3 regions of the Bacillus sp. CGMCC 1.16607 genome follow, and region 2 is predicted to be linked to each of the others. Evidence: riboswitches for the same ligand, from Rfam matches in the RefSeq annotation. Region 2 holds a riboswitch; each other region holds the start of a gene.

Region 1 (7,014 bases), on a different contig from region 2:
TCATAAATGGCAATTAAAACAGCGGCAATATGTTGACATTCCTTTTGAAAGGACGCAAGCCTTGGGCAACTGCATGTCGTTAGAAGATTTCTGTTCTCATCTTTTTCAATTGTGACTTGGAAATCTTCTGCAGCAATAACCGTTGCCTCACAACGATCAGGACTATAATGGTTGAAAAGAACCTTATTCGTTCGATAAAAAGAGTCTCCTCTTTTGAAGGAGACTGTACCACACAAATCTTGAATGATCTTATGATTTAATTTGATATTCAGTTTGATTGCTCCTTCCAAAGAACTTTCCTTAAATTATAAAGGTTCTAACAAGAATAGCAAAGTTCTAAGATTGAAAAAAGGTCCCTTCAACCAAATGGATGCAGGAACCTTGAAATGATTTAGTTATAATTTTTCGGGTTTGGACCGTATTCATTAGCTCCTGGATCGCTATCCAAGAACATAAAAATAATGATAATGATCCATCCGACAAAAGGAATTAAAGAAATAAGGAGCCACCAACCACTTCGCCCTGTATCATGCAGCCTTCGAACACCAACGGCAAGAGAAGGAAGCAATACAGCTAAAGAATACAGGCCGCTTAGTAAAGGAGGCCAATCGAGCATTCCTTCTAGAAATCCAAGAATAAAGGAAATGATCAGGTTAAATAATACAAACATCCAGTATTCCATACGTCTTGCTCTTCCACTAAAGCCAACATAGTTCTTCAGTACTTTTAAATACCAGTGCATAGATATCACCCCTTGTAATTGATTAATTACACTTGTAGCGAGTATTATCTCCTAATATTTACACCTCATGCATATAATTTATGCGAGATAAATTTACTTTCCTTATAAAGTCCTAGGATATATAGTTATAGTAATCATTAATTTAACTGAAAGGATTTTCATCATGAACAAAGTTATCAAAGTCCCGCTTTTAACGTATGTAAGAATTTTTTGTATAGTGGCTGCATATGGAATCGCATTCGGGTTACTGACCCATAATTTTTTACCTGAGGTTCAACTAAGTGTCATCCTCATATTAGTTGTTGGATTTTTTGCCTTTAAAATAATTAACTATTTAGTAGTTTCGCTTGAAGTGAATGAAAATTCGCTAGTTTTTAATGGTTTTTTCAAAAGGGGAATCCAAATTCCATTTAATCAATTGAAGGAAGTTGATTTGGAAGGTCCATCTCAATTTAATAGTAATTACAGATTAGCCTTTTTTGGGAACGGGAGCCAAAATCGACAAGTATTTGCAAAAATTCCTCTATATTGGTTCCGAAGAAGTGAAATGACAGAACTATTGATTGAAATTCAACAAATGAACCCTACAGTTCAATATGAGAAGCAAGTTAGTCTTTATATGATCGGTGATGATAAGAAAAAACTTCTTGTTAATTATTTACTCCAGAACATTATATTGTTTGGGTTGCTTATTTTTCTGATTATAAAATACCGCTAGAGTAATAGAACCACGTGAATGGTGTTAAAGATCTTTCTGGTAGAAACTAAATTTATGAACAAGTCCAATAGAATTGTGAACTTGTCCGATAGAACACTTAAACTGTTCGATATCCGGCTGTAATCGTCCGATAGATGGCGCAATTTGTCCAATAGGAACTAAAACTTCCCTGTTAGAACTAAAAAACTATGCAATAAATCCAAAATTGTCCACTAAATCCATGTAAGGCTCAAAAAATAAAAAAAGCTTGCGCAAATTAGTGCAAGCTTTTCCCAATCTTTAAATTCCTAGAATTTCAGCGATCTTTTCTTGATCAAATCCTAGAATAACCTCTTCACTTTGATCGTCTTTAATTATTGTTGCTGGTGTTGCAGAGGCACCTAATGCAATGAGCTCGTGCATATATTGATCATTTTTGCGAATATCTCGATCCTCAAATTCGATGCCATTTTCTTTTAACCACAATTTTTCCGCATGGCACGGGGGACATGTTTCTTGAGTGTAAATAATGACTTTTTTCATCTTCATTCCTCCTGTTACTTTTTTTAGATAATTGTACCACTAACACAACTGTTTTTTCCAAGAATCCGTTTTAAGATCGTATTATTTTCAAAAGTGCTTTTCAAAATTAAGTATGATATCCGTTTTAAAGCAAGCAATAAAATTTGATGGGAAGATATTAGTTTGATGATATAGAATAGCTGAAAAGGATATGAAAATTTATCGAATTGGCTTTAGTGAATCGCTAAAGAGCCTTCACATTCTTTTAAAAAAGCAAGTGCCAGCTGCACTTGTTTTTTCCGCCTCATCATTAAATATTAGCAAGCTGATAAATCGCCCTTGCGTAAATGGCGGTTGCTCTATACAAATCTTCTAATTCCACATATTCATTGATTTGATGTGCTGTATTTTCTTTCCCAGGGAAGACAGCTCCATAAGCGACACCATTTTCAATGAATTGAGCATAGGTAGCTCCACCTGTCGTTAATAGATGCGCTTGTTCACCAGTTTCTTGCTCGTACGCCTCTTGAAGTACACGAATGATAGGCTGATCTGATTCAACATAATGTGGTTTCTTTTCTCTTACTTCATCGATTTCAAAACCATATTCCTTCACTACTTCACCTAATTTTTCAATCGTTCTTAAATATGGTGTTTCAACTGGACAGCGAATATTTAACGTTAAGTAGGCGTCTTCGTTCGAAACATAGCGAAATACTCCTGCGTTTACGGTAAGTGGACCTGTAATATCATCAGAAAATGCGATGTTCAACTTTTCCCCAAATGGATCTTCTGCAATTCGATCTGAAATGAATTGTACATACGAATTCCCTGATACTTCTCCTACTAAAAATGTGGCAAGCTTTGCTCCTGCATTGATTCCTTTATAAGGCTCCATTCCATGGGCAGACCTACCTTTTAAGGTTAAACGTAAGCCATTTTCTGTTTGTTTCGTGGAATAAGCAAAGTTTTCCTCTTTACAATAGGAAGAAAATTTCTCTTCTAATTGGTTAAGGCCATTTCCACGGAGTAAGCATTCTGCATGGTCAGGTACCATATTTCCTTTTTCCCCAGAATAGAAAGATACTAGTTCATAATTTCCGCTTGAATGGTATTCCTTTTTTAATCGAACGACCGCATTGATTTGTCCTTTTTCAGCATGAATAATAGGAAACTCAGCATCTGGAGCAAATCCTGTAAAAGGTTTGGGCTCGACTTGAACGTATTTCTTCATGCAGGTCATGCCGCTCTCTTCATCGGTGCCAAAGATAATTCTTACACGATGCTTTAGCGATAATTCGTTTTCTTTAATAATTTTAAGAGCGTAGTAAGCGGCAATCGTTGGACCTTTATCATCAATGGCTCCACGTGCGAATAATTTGCCGTCTCTGACTGTTGGTGTAAAAGGTTCGGATTCCCATTCACCAGTTACAGGAACGACATCTAAATGACAAAGCACGGAAATATAATGTGGTGCATCAAGCGGACCAATTTCCGCAAATCCTACATAGCCTTCAATATTCCTTGTTCGAAACCCATCCTTTTCTGCGGTGTGAAGCATAAAATCTAAAGCTTCTTTAATATTTACTCCCATAGGAGCCGATTCCGACATTGATGATAAATCTTTCACACTTTTAATCGAAAGTAAATGTGACAGATCCTCTAGTAACTTTTGCTTTCTTATTTGAACTTCTTCCTTCCAATTCAAAATAATTCCTCCTTAAGTTTTTAGATTTCATTTCTTGCAAGATGTATATCAACATATTTACTATAATTTACTAGATTTGAAAAGTTAATTGGTTAACTAATTAACTAGTGATTAACCTAATTAAAACAAGTTAAATTATTCCTTAAAATGGTATGTATTCAACTGAAAAAGCCAATACCGTTCGTAACCTACTTTATTCAATTCAACTTGAGGAAGGACCTTATGAGTGAAGCAAATATTCGAAAAGTTCTTCAATTAGGTGATGATCCGGAAGTGTTAGCGAATGTGATTATAAATAATGGCTCTGAACCGACTAATGATCGTAATTGCAATGAAGGTGGCATGTGTGGATGGGATATCCTTTAGAGATCTTCAAAATGAAATGATTAAGCCAGAAATTTAAAGAAGCGAACAGTTTAGCCTGTTCGCTTCTTTAAATCGGATATGATCTAACTTTCCTACTACAATCAATTCGTCACGGCGATGATGCCTTCTTCATCATCCAATACGAGGTTAATCCCCACATAAGGGTCTCTGTTCAAATATTCATCCAACCATAAACGTAGTGCTTCAATAATATTTGCTGTAATGAGTACCTGTTTTCGGTCGTCTACATAAACCTCCGCAGAAAATCCATAATCATCGTCATACATAAGTTCTACTTCGACTTCTTCAGGCTTTATTTGCTTTTTGCGAGCAATATACACGCAAATGGCGTTAATAATATCCTGTTCAGGTAGAATTATCTTCTCCATTGGTTATTTTCCTCTGTTCTCTTTTTAAACATATATAAGTTAAATATTTTACGAATAACAGCGATTAAAATAATAATCCCGATCACATTAATCATGAAGCCAAGTATGGACCCTAGGAATCCCATGTTTGCAAACATACTACCAAACAATAATCCAGCTAGTCCACCGACCATCATACCTTTCATAAAGCCGCCTGAACGTTTTTTATAAGTAGTAGCTGACTTGTTGGTAGTCGTGTTGTTTTGCTTCTTTTGGAAAAACGAATTTGTATTAGTGTTAGAACGATTAGTGTTAAAACTTTTTTTACCTGACTTATATCCTTTAGCCTCTACGCTGTATGTGTGGTCTTGAAACACAATATTTCCAACTGGTGAGAAGAGTAAAGAAGTCGTAAGTAAGGCTGCGATTATTTTTTTCATTTTATTTCCTCCATATTTTAGTGTTATTTTTAAAGATTAATGTTTCATTTTCTCTAACTTTGATGGAATCTGCAAATGATTAGATTGCTGTGCCCCTCCCTTATAAATCAAAAAAACCTTTACCATAAATGGTAAAGGTTAAATAAATACTATCATCCCTTCACCATATTGGCAAAGGTCTCGCAAACAACATCAAGTTGCCAGTTAAGCCGGTGATGTACTCATCACGTATTGACGACATAACTGTTAGCTACTCCCCTTTGGAGTATTAAGTTTATAAATCATCGTTTATCATTTTATCAACGATAGGTATATTCTAATATAATTTACGTCTAATTTCAACTTTTAAAAAACGATCAAGTAACTCTTTTACCTAAATTTGCTAGGTTGACAGATTCCAATGGATGATGTAGTCTGAACATATAATTTAATAGACCTCACTTTTGCGGTGAGGTAGAGGCGCGATATTTAATAGTCTTTAGTGGAGTTCCGAGAAACGATGATGCTATAGAGAAGGAAATGTCGCCGAAGTTAGTAATATTCTCGAGTATTACTTGCTGGGTCTGCAGTTAAGAACTGCAGGACTGTCTCAGGTAAACCCCCAGTTTACTTGAGTTGTGCTATCTCATTATGGGAAAGAAGAGGACTTTAGGGCAACTATAAATGTAGCGACCTGAGTTTATCTCAGGTCGTTTTTTGTTTATTTAAAAAATTACTAGAGGAGAGACAAAAATGAGAAAGATATCATCATTAATAACTATTTTAGTACTATCAGTTATCGTTTTATTAGCTGGATGTGGGACAAGTGGGAGTTCCAAGTCGTCATCAGGATCATCATCGGAAAAAGAAACTTTTAAAGTAGGTCTTGAAGCGGGCTATGCTCCATTTAACTGGACGCAAATGGATGATTCCAATGGTGGAGTGAAAATTGATGGCAATGCGGAATATGCTGGCGGTTACGATGTAGAAATCGCTAAAAAGATTGCTGATGGTTTAGGAAAAGAATTAGTGATCGTGAAAACAGAATGGGATGGTCTTGTACCAGCATTAACTTCTGGTAAAATCGATGCCATTATAGCAGGGATGTCACCGACAGCAGAACGTAAAAAGACAATTGATTTTTCTGACAACTATTATAAATCTAATCTAGTTATGGTAGTGAAAAAGGGTGGCGCGTATGAAGGAGCTACTTCGATTCAAGATTTCAAAGGGGCTAAAATAACAGCTCAATTAAATACATTCCACTACTCAGTAATTGAACAAATTGAAGGTGTAAAACAACAGCCGGCAATGGATAATTTCCCAGCAATGCGAGTAGCACTTGAATCAGGAATTATTGATGGCTACGTAACAGAACGTCCGGAAGCGGTGAGTGCTTCAGCAGCAAATGGCAACTTCGCTATGGTTGAATTTACAGATGGATTTAGCACATCAGAAGATGATACAGCCATTGCTGTAGGTCTTAAAAAGGATAGTGAACTAACTGAAAAAATTAATGAAATTTTAGCAAACATCACAGAGGAAGACCGTACAAGTATTATGGATACGGCTATCAAAAATCAGCCAGCAGCAGAATAATAAAATGATACCGGCTGCTTCTTTTGCAGTCGGTTATTAATTTTAAAGGGAGGATTAGTATGAGCATCGATTATATTGTATCAATGATTTCAAGCAACTGGCCGATGTTCCTTCGTGGAGCAGGGATGACACTTTTTATCTCTATCATTGCTACGATTATTGGCGCACTGATAGGATTAGTTGCAGGGGTGATTCGTACCATTCCCGTGCCCGAGCGAAAGGCTAAGAGAATATTTCTAAAAGTGATCAATATCATTCTTACGATGTATATCGAATTTTTCCGAGGAACACCAATGATTGTTCAGGCTATGGTTATTTTTTATGGTTCTGCATTAGCTTTTGGTTTAGATATGGACCGAACCTTGGCAGCGATCATCATCGTTTCGATCAATACTGGTGCTTATATGGCTGAAATTGTGCGAGGTGGAGTCATCTCCATTGATAAAGGACAATTTGAAGCGGCTCAGGCGATCGGTATGAATCATATTCAAACGATGCTTCATGTTGTATTGCCACAAGTAGTCCGCAATATATTACCGGCGACAGGAAATCAATTTATCATCAATATTAAAGACACGTCCGTACTTAATGTC
Region 2 (7,014 bases):
ATTGATGGTAAAAATGTATTGATTGTCCGTGATGTTGAAGGTGACTCTGAAGTTATCGAAACGACATTACCAGTTTTAGTAACAGCTCAACAAGGTTTAAATGAGCCTCGTTACCCTTCTTTACCAGGAATCATGAAAGCGAAGAAAAAGCCATTAGATGAGCTAGAGATAGATGACTTAGACCTAGAAGAAGATGATGTAGAGGCAAAAACTAAAACCATCGAAATTTATTTACCAGCTCAAAAAGAAGCAGGAAAAGTATTAACTGGTGATTTAGGCGACCAAGTGAAAGAATTAGTTCAACTTCTTCATACTGAAGCAAAAGTAGTTTAATAAATTCATAATTTTAATGCACAGGAGGGTTTCATAAATGGCTAGAAAAGTTTTAGTATTAGGTGAAGTACGCGATGGCTCACTTCGTAATGTTTCATTTGAAGCTGTAGCAGCAGGGAAAGCAGTTTCAGAAGGCGGAGAAGTAGTTGGAGTTTTAATAGGTGAGTCTGTAAATGCGTTAGGACAAGAATTAATTCACTTCGGTGCGGATCGCGTTGTCGTCGTCGAAAGTGAAAAATTGAAATCGTATACATCTGACGGCTTTGCCCAAGCTTTATTAGCAGTAATGGAGTCAGAAAAACCAGAGGGTTTAATTCTAGGACATACAGCTTTAGGTAAAGATTTAGCACCGAAAGTTGCTGCAAAATTAGAAGCAGGATTAATTTCCGATGTGACAGCTATTGAAGTGGCTGGTGGAAATGTTGTCTTTACTCGCCCAATTTATTCAGGAAAAGCATTTGAAAAGAAAATCTTTACTGACAGTTTAATTTTTGCGACGATTCGTCCAAATAATATTGCGCCTTTAGCAAAAGATGAATCAAAAACTGGTGAAGTTTCCTCTGTTTCTGTAGATGTTAAAGACTTACGTACAATCATCAAAGAAATTGTACGCAAAACATCAGAAGGCGTTGATTTATCCGAAGCAAAAGTAGTTATTGCTGGTGGACGTGGTGTGAAAAGCGAAGACGGCTTTGAACCATTGAAAGAACTTGCTAACGTACTTGGTGGTGCAGTTGGTGCTTCTCGTGGAGCTTGTGATGCTGAATACTGTGACTACTCTTTACAAATTGGTCAAACAGGTAAAGTTGTCACTCCTGATCTTTATATTGCATGTGGTATCTCTGGTGCAATTCAGCATTTAGCTGGAATGTCCAACTCAAAAGTAATCGTTGCGATTAATAAAGATCCAGAAGCAAATATCTTCAAAGTAGCTGACTATGGGATCGTTGGAGACTTATTTGAAGTCGTTCCAATGTTAACTGAAGAGTTTAAAAAATTAAAGGTAAATGCTTAATTAATAAAATGACTGATCATTTGATCAGTCATTTTTATTTCGTGTGAATAGTGATAGGTTTCTGAGGGAATTTTACATAAGAAGCAAATTATTAGCATGATTTGTTATTGAATGATATACTGACGTTAGTATTTTCAGTATTATTTAGGAGGCATTTCTATTATGGCAATTACAAATGTAACAGATCAAAATTTCTCTACTGAAACAAATTCTGGCGTTGTTTTAGTAGATTTCTGGGCACCATGGTGCGGACCTTGTAAAATGATCGCTCCTGTTTTAGAAGAACTTGATTCTGAAATGAGCGATAAAGTAAAAATCGTTAAACTTGATGTCGATGATAACCAAGAAACAGCTGGTAAATATGGCGTCATGAGCATTCCAACCTTACTTGTTTTTAAAGACGGAGAAGTAGTCGATAAAGTAGTTGGCTTCCAACCAAAAGAAGCATTAGAAAACTTATTAAATAAGCATTTATAAGATAAAAGCCTAAGTAAACATTCGTTTACTTAGGCTTTTATTATGCTTTATCCATGGTTTATCACTTTAATAATATATACGGTAAAGGTATAATAAGAAAGAAAAATGAGGGGGTGGTCAGATATGAATGAAAATATTAAAAATAAATTGAGCTTACTTCCTGACCAGCCTGGTTGCTACTTAATGAAAGACCGACAGGGTACAATCATTTACGTTGGAAAAGCAAAAATTTTAAAAAATCGAGTTCGCTCTTATTTCACCGGTTCACATGATGGAAAAACATTAAGACTTGTGGGTGAGATTGAGGATTTTGAATATATCGTTACATCGTCCAATATAGAAGCCTTATTACTTGAAATTAATTTAATAAAAATGCATGACCCTAAATATAATGTCATGTTAAAGGATGACAAAAGTTATCCTTTTATTAAACTGACAGCGGAAAGACACCCAAGGTTGATCACAGTTAGACAAGTAAAAAAAGATAAAGGTAAATATTTTGGCCCATACCCTAATGTGCAATCTGCAAATGAGACGAAAAAGCTATTAGACCGAATTTATCCTTTACGAAAATGCAGCACCCTCCCTGACCGCGTATGTCTTTACTATCATATGGGACAATGCTTAGCACCATGTGTGAAAGAAGTTAGTGAATCAGACTATAAGAATCTTACCGATGAAATTACTCGTTTTTTAAACGGTGGATATAAGGATATTAAAAAAGAATTGACAGAAAAAATGAATGGAGCTGCGGAAGAACTTGATTTCGAACGGGCAAAGGATTATCGCGATAAAATTATTCATATTGAAGCAACGATGGAAAAGCAAAAAATTACTATGAATGATTTCACAGATCGTGATGTTTTTGGCTATTCAGTGGATAAAGGTTGGATGTGTGTTCAAGTATTCTTTGTAAGACAAGGTAAATTAATTGAGCGGGATGTCTCCCTATTTCCCATCTATAACGAGCCTGAAGAGGAAATGCTTTCTTTTTTAGGACAATTTTACACAAAAGCAAATCATTTTAAACCAAAGGAAATTCTTATCCCTCATTCATTAGAAGCAGAAATCATAGAGGAAATTCTGCAAGTAAAAGTCATTCAGCCTAAAATTGGTCCGAAAAAGGACCTGGTCAAACTTGCTGAAAAAAATGCTGGGATAGCCTTAAAAGAAAAATTCTCATTAATAGAAAAAGACGAGGACCGCACGATTAAAGCAGTTGAAAATTTAGGTGCCGCGCTAGGGATATATACTCCACATCGAATCGAAACCTTTGATAATTCCAATATACAAGGAACAAATCCTGTTTCAGCAATGGTGGTTTTTATTGACGGAAAACCCGAAAAGAGAGAATATCGTAAATATAAAATTAAAACGGTTCAAGGTCCAGATGATTATGAATCAATGCGGGAAGTGGTTCGAAGAAGGTATACTCGAGTATTGCAAGATCATTTACCACTACCTGATTTAATTATCATTGATGGTGGGAAAGGTCATATTGAAACCGTTAGGGATGTACTTGAGAATGAGCTTGGTTTAGATATTCCATTAGCTGGTCTTGCTAAAGATGAGAAGCATCGAACTTCTCAGCTTTTATATGGAAATCCATTAGAAACAATTCCGTTAGGTCGAACGAGCCAAGAATTCTATCTTTTACAAAGGATACAAGACGAGGTTCATCGCTTTGCCATTACCTTTCATCGACAAATTCGTGGCAAAGGAGCTTTTCAATCATTATTGGATGAAATCGGGGGAATTGGTGAAAAAAGAAAAAAGGCTCTTCTCAAGCATTTTGGATCTGTAAAAAAAATGAAGGAAGCAGAATTAGAGGATTTTACTTCCATTGGCATTCCGACAAATGTAGCGGCTGAGCTAATGAAAAAATTGCAAGAATAAGGTTGTACGCGAAATGCCCATATGCTATAATAAGTGGAAATTTAATTATCAAAAAATTTAATTTAATAAGTGATGGTAGAGGTGCGAGCCTTAATAGTAAAAGTTTGGAGAAGTCCTGAGCTTCTGTGAAAAACTTTGAAAGGATTGCTCGCCGAAGTGAAGGGAAACTCAGTATTTTCTTTGCTGGTCCTGCGTTTAAGAAATGTAGGATTGTCAAGATGAATGATCTTGGAGAGCTATCTCACATTGTGGCGCGTAATTTTATTTACGTTTATAAAGCAATGAGAGACTAACTCTTATTGCTTTTTTTTATTTTAGGAAAATATATAGAAAACATATTGTTGAAAGTAGGGGAAGTTGTGGGCTTAATTGTTCAAAAATTTGGTGGAACATCCGTAGGTAGTGCTGAAAGAATAATGAATGTTGCTGAACGCGTTTTGGAAGAAAAAAATAATGGAAATGATGTGGTTGTCGTTGTTTCTGCAATGGGAAAAACAACAGATCAATTAGTATCTTTAGCGAAGGAACTGTCTTCAAATCCGTCTAAGCGAGAAATGGATATGCTTCTTTCGACCGGTGAACAGGTGACGATCTCATTGCTAGCTATGGCGCTCGCAGAAAAAGGAGTAAGTGCCATTTCTTATACTGGTTGGCAAGCTGGAATTTTGACTGAAAATATTCATAGTAATGCTCGAATTACTAACATAAATCCAGAAGCTATTAAGAAGCAATTTTCGCAAGGACATGTAGTTGTTGTAGCAGGTTTTCAAGGAGTAACAGATTCTGGAGAAATAACAACTTTAGGGCGTGGTGGTTCCGATACAACAGCTGTGGCATTAGCGGCAGCACTTCATGCCGATAAATGTGATATTTATACAGATGTAACGGGAGTGTACACGACTGATCCACGTTATGTGAAAGAAGCGAGAAAATTACTATCAGTTTCATATGATGAAATGCTCGAGCTAGCCAATTTAGGAGCAGGAGTTTTACATCCAAGAGCAGTTGAATTTGCTAAAAATTATCAAATTCCATTAGAAGTTCGATCAAGTATGGAAAAACAATCAGGGACCATCATAGAGGAGGAAGCAAGTATGGAACAAAATTTAGTCGTACGCGGAGTGGCGTTTGAAGATGAAATAACTCGAGTAACGGTGTTGGGGTTGCCTAATTCATTAACAAGCCTTTCTACGATTTTTACTACCCTTGCAGCAAATCATATCAATGTGGATATCATTATTCAGAGTACAATTGAGCTGGAAACAACAAATTTATCGTTTTCCATTAAAACTGAAGATCTAGAAAAGACTTTACAAGTTTTAGAAAAAAATAAAGAGACATTAAAATTCGAACGAATTGAAAGTGAAATTCAATTAGCAAAGGTTTCCATTGTTGGATCAGGGATGATTTCCAATCCAGGAGTAGCAGCTGAAATGTTCGATGCATTAGCAAAAAATCAGATTCAAGTAAAAATGGTCAGTACATCAGAAATTAAAGTATCAACAGTAGTAGAAGAAAAGTATATGCTTGAGGCTGTAAAAGTTTTACATGAAACGTTTGAGCTTGCTGGGAATAAAGTGAAGGCTTAAAATAAAAAGCTTCCAATGTGTCTTTATCACATTGGAAGCATTTTATTTACATTTCTGTAGTATCCTTTCGATCCCATCTTACAGTGAATTCAACGGTTCCAGCCTTTTTATGTACCTGTTCGAAGGCTTCAGTTATCATACCATTTTGTGTTTCTATTTGTTGAGCCAAAAAGCCCGCTTCGATTTTGTAATGTGTCTCTTTATTCGATTGAAATCGATAGATGATGAGAGGACTTGTTAGTTCGAAAAAAATGTCGTTTTTTGTCTCTTTTTTAATCGATAATTGCCCCCAGCCTGCTTTTTCAAAAAAGGCGATAATTTCTGTAATGCTTTGTAATGGATAAGAACGCGCAAGATTTTTTCCTGACCAATATAATATATCGGGTGCATCTTTACCGAGTATATTTGTTAACAGTTCCTCACGAACAAGATCATATCCGAACGAAGGTATAGTGATATCTTCCATCTCTACTTCGGGTTCTGGACTACGGAATTTCCTCAAAATATGTCTCCCCCTCTTTCTATTATTCTATTATAATCAAATTTCCCCTATTTTTATCAAAAAAATGAATGGAAATTTGTTCGACATTTATATCATTTTTATTATGAGCAAAAAAAATTATGATTGTATGGGGAAATTATTAAATAGCAAAATAAATGTTAATATAAAATTACCTATTATTTAAATATTCAGAGTATTATAAAAACTATTTTCAGAAAATAATAATTGTACACGTTTTCTTGACGCTCTAAGATGTTGGGAGTAAAATGAACATGTCACATAATTGTAAGAAAAGTGTCGAATTTTTTTCACAGTGATGAAGGGTTTCTCATTCCATTAATAGGGGGAAAATGGGAAGAATTTATCTTTTAAAATTTAAGGGGGGTACATGATGGCAGGTAATCGAGAGTTTTTCAATCGCAGATTGCACTCATTACTAGGGGTAATACCAGTTGGTCTATTTCTAATGCAGCATATGGTTGTCAACCATTTTGCTACTGGAGGGGAAGAGTCCTTTAACAAAGCTGCAAGATTTATGGAGCATCTTCCATTTCGTTATGTGTTAGAAACATTAGTTATTTTTTTACCTTTACTTTTCCATGCAATCTACGGACTTTATATCGCTTTTACTGCTAAAAACAATGCAAGTCGCTATGGATTCTTTAGAAACTGGATGTTCTTACTACAACGTGTATCAGGGGTTATTACATTAATCTTTATTACATGGCATGTATGGGAAACTCGTGTAGCTGCTGCATTTGGTTCAGAAGTTAACTTTCAAATGATGGAAAATATTTTATCCAATCCATTTATGTTTTGGTTCTATGTTGTTGGTGTGATTTCAACGACTTTCCACTTTGCAAATGGTCTTTGGTCTTTCATGGTAAGCTGGGGCATTACCGTAACACCACGTTCACAAGTCATTTCTACATATGTGACGATCGTGATTTTTATTGCCACTTCCATTGCATTTGTTCGTACACTTTTAGCATTTATCTAATTCGAAAAACTATTGAAATTTGAAAGATTTACGAAAAAAGGGAGTGAGTCACGATGAGTAAAGGTAAAGTAATAGTTGTCGGTGGCGGACTAGCTGGTTTAATGGCAACAATTAAGGTTGCAGAAGCCGGTACACCGGTAGATTTATTCTCATTAGTTCCTGTTAAACGTTCTCACTCTGTTTGTGCCCAAGGTGGTATTAA
Region 3 (7,014 bases), on a different contig from region 2:
AAATAATATGGGCAAGATATCCGTCACTGGTGAGCCAATCATGGTTGAAGATTTAAATCAAGCTAGCCAAGAGGATTTAGCAAAAGCCGAGATGATTGGCTTACCAATCGCTTTGATTGTTTTAATATTAGCTTTTGGCGGTTTAGTTGCTGCGAGCATCCCTTTAATCATTGGTGTAAGTTCCATTTTCGTTAGTATGGGAATTGTTTATTTTTTTCATCACTTTGTAGACTTAAGTATTTTTATTTTGAATATTGTTCCAATGATTGGTTTAGCCTTAAGTATTGATTTTGCTCTTCTCTTCATTAACCGATATAAAGAAGAAATCCAATCAACTTCTCTTGATGATGCCCTAATCACCACTTTACGTACTGCTGGTCGTTCGATTATTTTCTCAGGTATCTGTGTATTTATAGGTTTGTCTGGGCTTTTGTTTATCCAAATCGATATTTTTCAAAATGTCGCGATCGGCGGAATGATTGTTGTATTCGTTTCCATTTTATCATCCTTAACATTATTACCAATGATGTTGTATTTTTTAGGAAGAAAAATACATGCATTACCATTATTAAAGATAAAAGGGCGAGATGAAAAGGTTTGGAATGGCTTCGCCAAATTAGTGATGCGCTATCCGATTATTATTACCATGGTATCGTTGGCCGCTCTGTTGGCATGCCTAATACCGATTCAGGATATTCGACTAGCGATACCAGGAATGGATTCTTTACCACCTCATTATGAATCTAGAATTGCATTCGAGAAATATAAGAAGCATTTTATTCCTAAAGGTCGTGAAGAAAAAAATGAACTAATAATGGTAATAGAAACCGAGGATGAAATTACCACTGAAAAGCATTTTGAACATGCAACTCATTTTATAAAAAGTATTCAAAAAGATCCAATGGTTACGTTTATCGAATCACCCTTTTCCATTTCAAAAGTAGAGAATGCTAAGATTTTTTTTCAAATGTGGCAAAATGATCCGAAATTCAGAGGGAATTTCCAAACTTTAATAAGTAAAAACAAAATGCTTTTGAAAGTTTACTTAAATGAGAAAAAAAGCGATGCTGATACTCGTAAATGGGTAAATAAATGGGAGGACAAAGACACTTTCTTCCGTATGTATTTAGGTGGGCAAGTAAAGTTTGAACAAGAAATCTTTGATGAAATATATATAAAAACTCCTTACGGGTTATTATTCATTCTTGCCTCCACCCTATTGATTTTGACCGTTGCTTTTCGATCGGTTCTTATTCCCATTAAAGCTGTATTTATGAATATGCTAAGTTTAGGAGCTACATTTGGCATTGTCGTTTGGATTTTTCAATACGGTCATTTTCATCTTGAACCCGTTTCAATCGGATTAATTTTACCCGTATTTGTGTTCAGTCTTGTATTCGGATTATCAATGGATTATGAAGTGTTTCTCATTTCTCGAATTCATGAGGTTTATTTAGAAACAAAAGATAATAGTTACGCAACAGTTAAAGGTTTAACTTCCACTAGTAAAATTATTACGTCGGCTGCAGCAATTATGATTGTTATTACCGGGGCTTTTTCCTTTACAGGAGTGATGCCAATTAAACAAATTGGCATCGGAATCGCCATTGCTATTTTTATCGATGCAACGATTGTTAGACTCCTTCTTGTACCTGCATTAATGAAGCTTTTAGGTGATTGGAATTGGTGGTTTTTCAGGACGAATCATAACAAAAATGAAACTTAATTAATGCGAATTTATAAAAGGGAGTTTTTTGATAAAACTCCCTTTATTTCTTTAAAAAAAATTTCCATTATTTCAGGAAATATAAGTTATAATCACTTTTTGAGGCATATCACTTTCATTGTAAACATCCTTTTTGATACGTTCACATGAAGGCATTTGAAATGAGAAATCTTGTATTTGCTCTGGGATAATGCCATCCTGCTTAAGCTTGTTAAATACTATTTGCATAGCTTCATCAGTTTTCATACATTCTTCTAGTCCTTCTATTTTAAAACATTCTACACAAGTTTCAACAATATTATCATTAATTTTTTCCTGGATAAAAACCAATTTCGCACCTGTAATTTGCTCTACTTCACTATTTTCTAACTCAATAATAGTCGTCATATTCATCTCGAAACACCTCCATGTTTTATAAATCTATTATAAAAAATATTTAAACCCTATACTGATTAACAGATTAAAGTTCAAATATTCTTCAAAGGTTTGTGACAAGTTTCTGTCATAAATGAAAGCGCGTCAGTTCTCCATCGCTTTAAAGCGATGGGGGACTGACCCCCATCACGTTAATACACTAAAGTTTTTTTGAATTTTTTATGTCTTTTTGTCGTTGTTGAGAGGTTTTATCTCATTTTGTGGAAGATATAGTTTGTTTAATAAATCCCTTATTAGGAAAAATAATAATTGGGAATACCTATGAAGGAATGGAGGAATTGTCGTGGATAATCAATTAACTAATATCATTAACAAGCAAATTGCCAACTGGTCAGTGTTATTCATTAAGCTTCACAATTATCATTGGTATGTAAAAGGTAATCAGTTCTTTACCTTGCATACTAAATTCGAAGAGTTTTATAACGAAGCTAGCCTACATATCGATGAACTTGCAGAAAGACTACTAGCCATTGGTGGTAAGCCCGTTGCAACGATGAAAGACTGTCTTAATATGGCATCAATCCAAGAAGCTTCAGGAAGTGAATCCGCAGAAGAAATGGTTCAATCGGTTTCAAATGATTTTTCTCTTCTCGTAAAAGAATTAAAAGAAGGTATGTCTATTGCTGATGAAGCTAATGATGAAATTACTAGTGATATGCTATTGGCCATTCATTCCAGCTTAGAAAAACATGTTTGGATGTTGAAAGCTTTTTTAGGAAAAACAGTATAAAAAAATGAGACTAGCCAACTTAAACTGAGCTTAAGAAGGTTAGTCTCTTTTTAATTAAGCAGGTATTTTTTCCGTAGATGCCTTTTTCATCTTCGGCTTCCCTAACACTTGTTTATAGAAAACGATTCCGCTTCCTAGCAAAATTACTCCAAAAAGAAATGTTTTTAGATCAGAAGTACCTGCAATAATGACCCAGATCGAATATGTGGTAGCAAGAGCTGCGATAACCCCATCCATCCAGCGTTCTTTCATCATATTGGCATACGTATCCCCAGTAATGACTAGCTTCAACTGGAAGAGAGATGCAATAAGATAAGGTACTAAATAAGACAATGTAGCAATATAAATAACAAAATCAAATGCAGCTGAAATCGAACTTGATATCGTCGAAAAAATAAATAATTGAGCTAATCCATTGCTTATGACTAATGCAGTAACAGGAAGTCCTTTTTTATTTTCTTTTAGAAATGATCGTAAGAATAAACCTTGTTTTGCTGCCTGATAAGGAATTTCTCCCCCTAACATCACCCATCCAATTGTAGAACCAAGTAAACTAATTAAGCCAACTCCAGCTAAAACCTTACCTCCAATTGGACCTAATACGGTATCAATTGCATCAATTAGTGGTTTTTCTGAATGAACAAGAACGTCTTGACTTAACATCCCCATCACCAAAGTACTAATTCCAATATAAATGGTAAGGGTAATCAGAAGTCCTAGAACCGTAGCCCGTTTTACATCGATTTTTTTCTTTGCTCTTGCAGCAAAAATCATAGCTGATTCTACTCCACAAAAAGCCCAAAGAGTGGCTACTGCCGCATTATTTATTTGTCCAAACAATCCAATTGTATGCCCTACCTCATCTGCTCTTGGTGCCACAAATGGAAGTAAATTTGCTTTATTAAAGGCGAATAATCCTACCAAAATAAATAAAAAGAAACCAATAACTTTTGTTGCAGTTGCTAAAAAATTTAATTTTCCAGCATGCTCAAGCCCCCGCAATATAATAAAATGTGTACCCCAAAGTAAAATGGTACAAACGACGAATGTTAAAGCATTTCCAACTTTCATTGTAAAAGAACCTAAGCTAAAAAGCTCTGCTTGACTTGTCATTACAGGAAAAAATGTCGATAAATATCCAGCGAAAGTCGTAATAATAGCTACATTGCCCGCAAAAGTACCAATCCAATATCCCCACGAAGCCATAAATCCTGAAAGAATCGATGCTTTCGAATCTTTCTTAAAAAGCTCTTTTGCATAAATCTGCGGTCCACCAGATAAATTAGGTTTTCTGATAGCTAAATTTCCAAAAACAAGAGCAATCATTAGAACTCCCGCTCCAGTTAAAACCCAGGCTCCCATTACGCCTGCAGGGCTGGCTGCTTCTGTTAATGAACGCGGTAACATAAAGATCCCTGACCCTACCATATTACCGATAACCAACGCTGTTAAAACCCAAAATCCAAGCTTGTTGTTTTGGCTCATTTGTACACTCCTCACTTATCCTTTTATATACTTAAAACGTGATAATCTTCATTTTTAAACAACAAAAAACACACCTGAATACGGTGTGTTTACAATACCGCATCAGTCCAAATGGATAGTTCATCATAGCTAAACACTATGACAGTCCTGCACCTATTCGATACAGTCCCAGCTACCATAACTAGAGTAATTATGGCGCTTCGGCGACGTTTCCTTTCAATTAACCTCTATCGGGTACTCTCACCCTTAGTCAATTTACTATTAAAAATCGCGACCTCTACCTCATCTTTTAGCTGATGAGGGAATAATTATTTTGAAATTATTTATTACGTTAGTAAGCATACATTCTGAAAAGTGAACTGTCAAAGGTAATATTATACTAAACCACTGTATTTCGTTTTAATGCCATAATGCAATATGTATTGCGGACCAATCTTCCCTACCCTTCGTTCTCCACGATCGATAAATCCAACATTATCGTACAATTTTTTTGCCCCAATATTTTTCATATTCACTGCAAGAACGATTTCGTCAAATTGAGGGAAGTTTTCCTTTACAAAGCTCGGTAATTGCTCCATCGCTAATTTTCCATATCCTTTCCCTTGATGCTTATAATTAATAGATAAAGCCCGAAGGAGAATAGCATTTGGATTTTTTGAAAATGAAGAAATCTCCTCACCGTAATGAAGGATAAAAAAACCGACAACATCATCCTCATCTAGTATGACTATTGGGAAACGATCTTTATCCTTAACTGAAATTTCTAACACGTCTACTGGTAGACCTGTAAATTGATGCTGTTCACTTGGCAAACTAAACTCAAATAATTGAGCTCTGAATCTTTCTTCATAAAAAGCTAGGCAAACCATTAAAAATCCCTTCTTTCCATCAATATTCATAACAAATGGTCTTTATTGACATTCTAATACATGGAGGTGAAAATGTGGATAAAAAAAACTCAATGCCCGATTTTGATAGCTTAGATGACCGTATTATTGCTGAACAACCTAACCAACCAATGCTTGTTATTAAAACTAATTTAGACCCTAAAGATCCAACGGAAAATAATCCTTATTTTACAAGCAATAACCATACAAATAAAAAAGCTTTTCAAAATTATTTCGATAATAGAACTCCTGACAGCGGTAATTTAGAAAATCCATGACAAAAAAAACGTTTGGAGCTTAATCCAAACGTTTTTTCATGTTCATGCAATCCGAATTTAAAAATTATTGACCTAGATTTTTTATTTGATCAATGATGCTTGAAATGTCTTGTACGCTTTGAAATAGTTCTGTATTTTCAAGAACAGCAGGATCAAGTTTGCCATCCTTTATATTACTTAAATAAACGTCAATACCTTGAGCAATAATATTATTTTTATCCACAATCTGTTGGTGCAAGTCTGCTGCCATTTCAGGTACTTCCAGTCCATTAAACGAATCCATTTCTACCTTCATCTCTTGAAGCAATGTCTGCAGTTTATCAGCTGCTTGCTGATCTTTCACAGCTTGTTGGGCAAGAGAAGGTGCCTCATTGGCAAAAGCTGTTGCTTTACCAAAGTAGTCTGTTGCATCTTTTACATATGTAATCGTACTTTTCGCATCATTTAATAATGAACAACCGCTTAGAAGGATCAATAGACTAGCAGCAAAAATCACCAAACTCTTTTTCATATCAAAACCTCCTTTTGATTAAAATGCTTTGTATAAATTCGCCATTTCGATGGCATTTACTGCCGATTCCCAGCCTTTATTTCCTGCTTTCGTTCCCGCTCTTTCAATTGCTTGTTCGATGGAATCAGTTGTTAACACTCCGAAGATGACAGGAATGCCGGTATTTAAAGCTGTTGAAGCCACACCTTTAGCCGTTTCATTACAAACAAAATCAAAATGTGGTGTCGAGCCTCTAATAACGGTTCCAAGTGTAATTACTGCATCATAATTATTGCTTTTTGCCATTTTTTGAGCAATCAAAGGGATTTCAAATGCACCAGGAACCCAAGCGATATCCACATCTTCCTCATTTACACCATGTCTTTTTAATGCATCCTGTGCCCCGCTTAATAACTTACTAGTAATAAATTCATTAAATCGACCAACAACGATACCAATCTTTAAGCCTGTTCCTACTAAATGGCCTTCATAAATTTTACTCATTTAAAAATCCTCCTATTGTTAAAAATGAAGCATATGCCCTAATTTTTTATATTTTGTTTTCAAATAATTTTCGTTTTCATCTCTTGCTTCCATTTGAATAGGAACTCGTTCAACAACTTCCAATTCATAACCTTTTAATCCTGTAATCTTTCTAGGATTATTTGTAAGAAGCTTCATTTTTTTAATTCCAAGATCTTTTAATATTTGCGCGCCTATGCCATAATCTCTCAGATCTGCTGCAAAGCCTAATTTCTCATTTGCTTCAACAGTATCAAGACCCTCTTCTTGAAGTTTATAAGCCTTCATCTTATTAATCAGTCCGATCCCACGGCCTTCTTGGCGCATATACAACAGCACACCCGAACCTTCCTTCTCAATTTGTTTTAAGGCAGCATGAAGCTGAGGCCCACAATCACAGCGATATGATCCAAAAACATCCCCAGTCAAACATTCTGAATGTACTCTAACTAAAACAGGCT

Evidence for each region. A riboswitch is a leader RNA that binds a small molecule or an ion and turns the genes downstream of it on or off. The one in region 2 is predicted to bind lysine.
Region 1: linked by a shared signal. The riboswitch ahead of ACFSO7_RS15165 (transporter substrate-binding domain-containing protein) and the one ahead of ACFSO7_RS20095 (aspartate kinase) in region 2 are both predicted to bind lysine.
Region 3: linked by a shared signal. The riboswitch ahead of ACFSO7_RS03130 (amino acid permease) and the one ahead of ACFSO7_RS20095 (aspartate kinase) in region 2 are both predicted to bind lysine.

What each region holds. Positions count from the first base shown of each region.
Region 1 is NZ_JBHUJX010000022.1:26,303-33,316, forward strand. Features, by position in the region: gene ACFSO7_RS15125 (DEAD/DEAH box helicase) at 1-272, opposite strand, end outside; gene ACFSO7_RS15130 (DUF805 domain-containing protein) at 392-742, opposite strand; gene ACFSO7_RS15135 (hypothetical protein) at 906-1,460, shown strand; gene ACFSO7_RS15140 (glutaredoxin family protein) at 1,740-1,982, opposite strand; gene pepV (dipeptidase PepV) at 2,272-3,669, opposite strand; gene ACFSO7_RS15150 (hypothetical protein) at 3,892-4,035, shown strand; gene ACFSO7_RS15155 (YxcD family protein) at 4,137-4,424, opposite strand; gene ACFSO7_RS15160 (hypothetical protein) at 4,412-4,843, opposite strand; lysine riboswitch at 5,290-5,474, shown strand; gene ACFSO7_RS15165 (transporter substrate-binding domain-containing protein) at 5,576-6,421, shown strand; gene ACFSO7_RS15170 (amino acid ABC transporter permease) at 6,481-7,014, shown strand, end outside.
Region 2 is NZ_JBHUJX010000025.1:716,530-723,543, reverse strand. Features, by position in the region: gene ACFSO7_RS20115 (electron transfer flavoprotein subunit beta/FixA family protein) at 1-333, shown strand, start outside; gene ACFSO7_RS20110 (electron transfer flavoprotein subunit alpha/FixB family protein) at 371-1,348, shown strand; gene trxA (thioredoxin) at 1,511-1,825, shown strand; gene uvrC (excinuclease ABC subunit UvrC) at 1,949-3,721, shown strand; lysine riboswitch at 3,790-3,968, shown strand; gene ACFSO7_RS20095 (aspartate kinase) at 4,081-5,310, shown strand; gene ACFSO7_RS20090 (YslB family protein) at 5,357-5,812, opposite strand; gene ACFSO7_RS20085 (succinate dehydrogenase cytochrome b558 subunit) at 6,204-6,812, shown strand; gene sdhA (succinate dehydrogenase flavoprotein subunit) at 6,866-7,014, shown strand, end outside.
Region 3 is NZ_JBHUJX010000008.1:62,047-69,060, reverse strand. Features, by position in the region: gene ACFSO7_RS03145 (MMPL family transporter) at 1-1,726, shown strand, start outside; gene ACFSO7_RS03140 (hypothetical protein) at 1,799-2,119, opposite strand; gene ACFSO7_RS03135 (Dps family protein) at 2,445-2,891, shown strand; gene ACFSO7_RS03130 (amino acid permease) at 2,946-4,376, opposite strand; lysine riboswitch at 4,485-4,664, opposite strand; gene ACFSO7_RS03125 (GNAT family N-acetyltransferase) at 4,751-5,245, opposite strand; gene ACFSO7_RS03120 (hypothetical protein) at 5,320-5,541, shown strand; gene ACFSO7_RS03115 (DUF6376 family protein) at 5,606-6,052, opposite strand; gene ribH (6,7-dimethyl-8-ribityllumazine synthase) at 6,071-6,535, opposite strand; gene ACFSO7_RS03105 (bifunctional 3,4-dihydroxy-2-butanone-4-phosphate synthase/GTP cyclohydrolase II) at 6,554-7,014, opposite strand, start outside.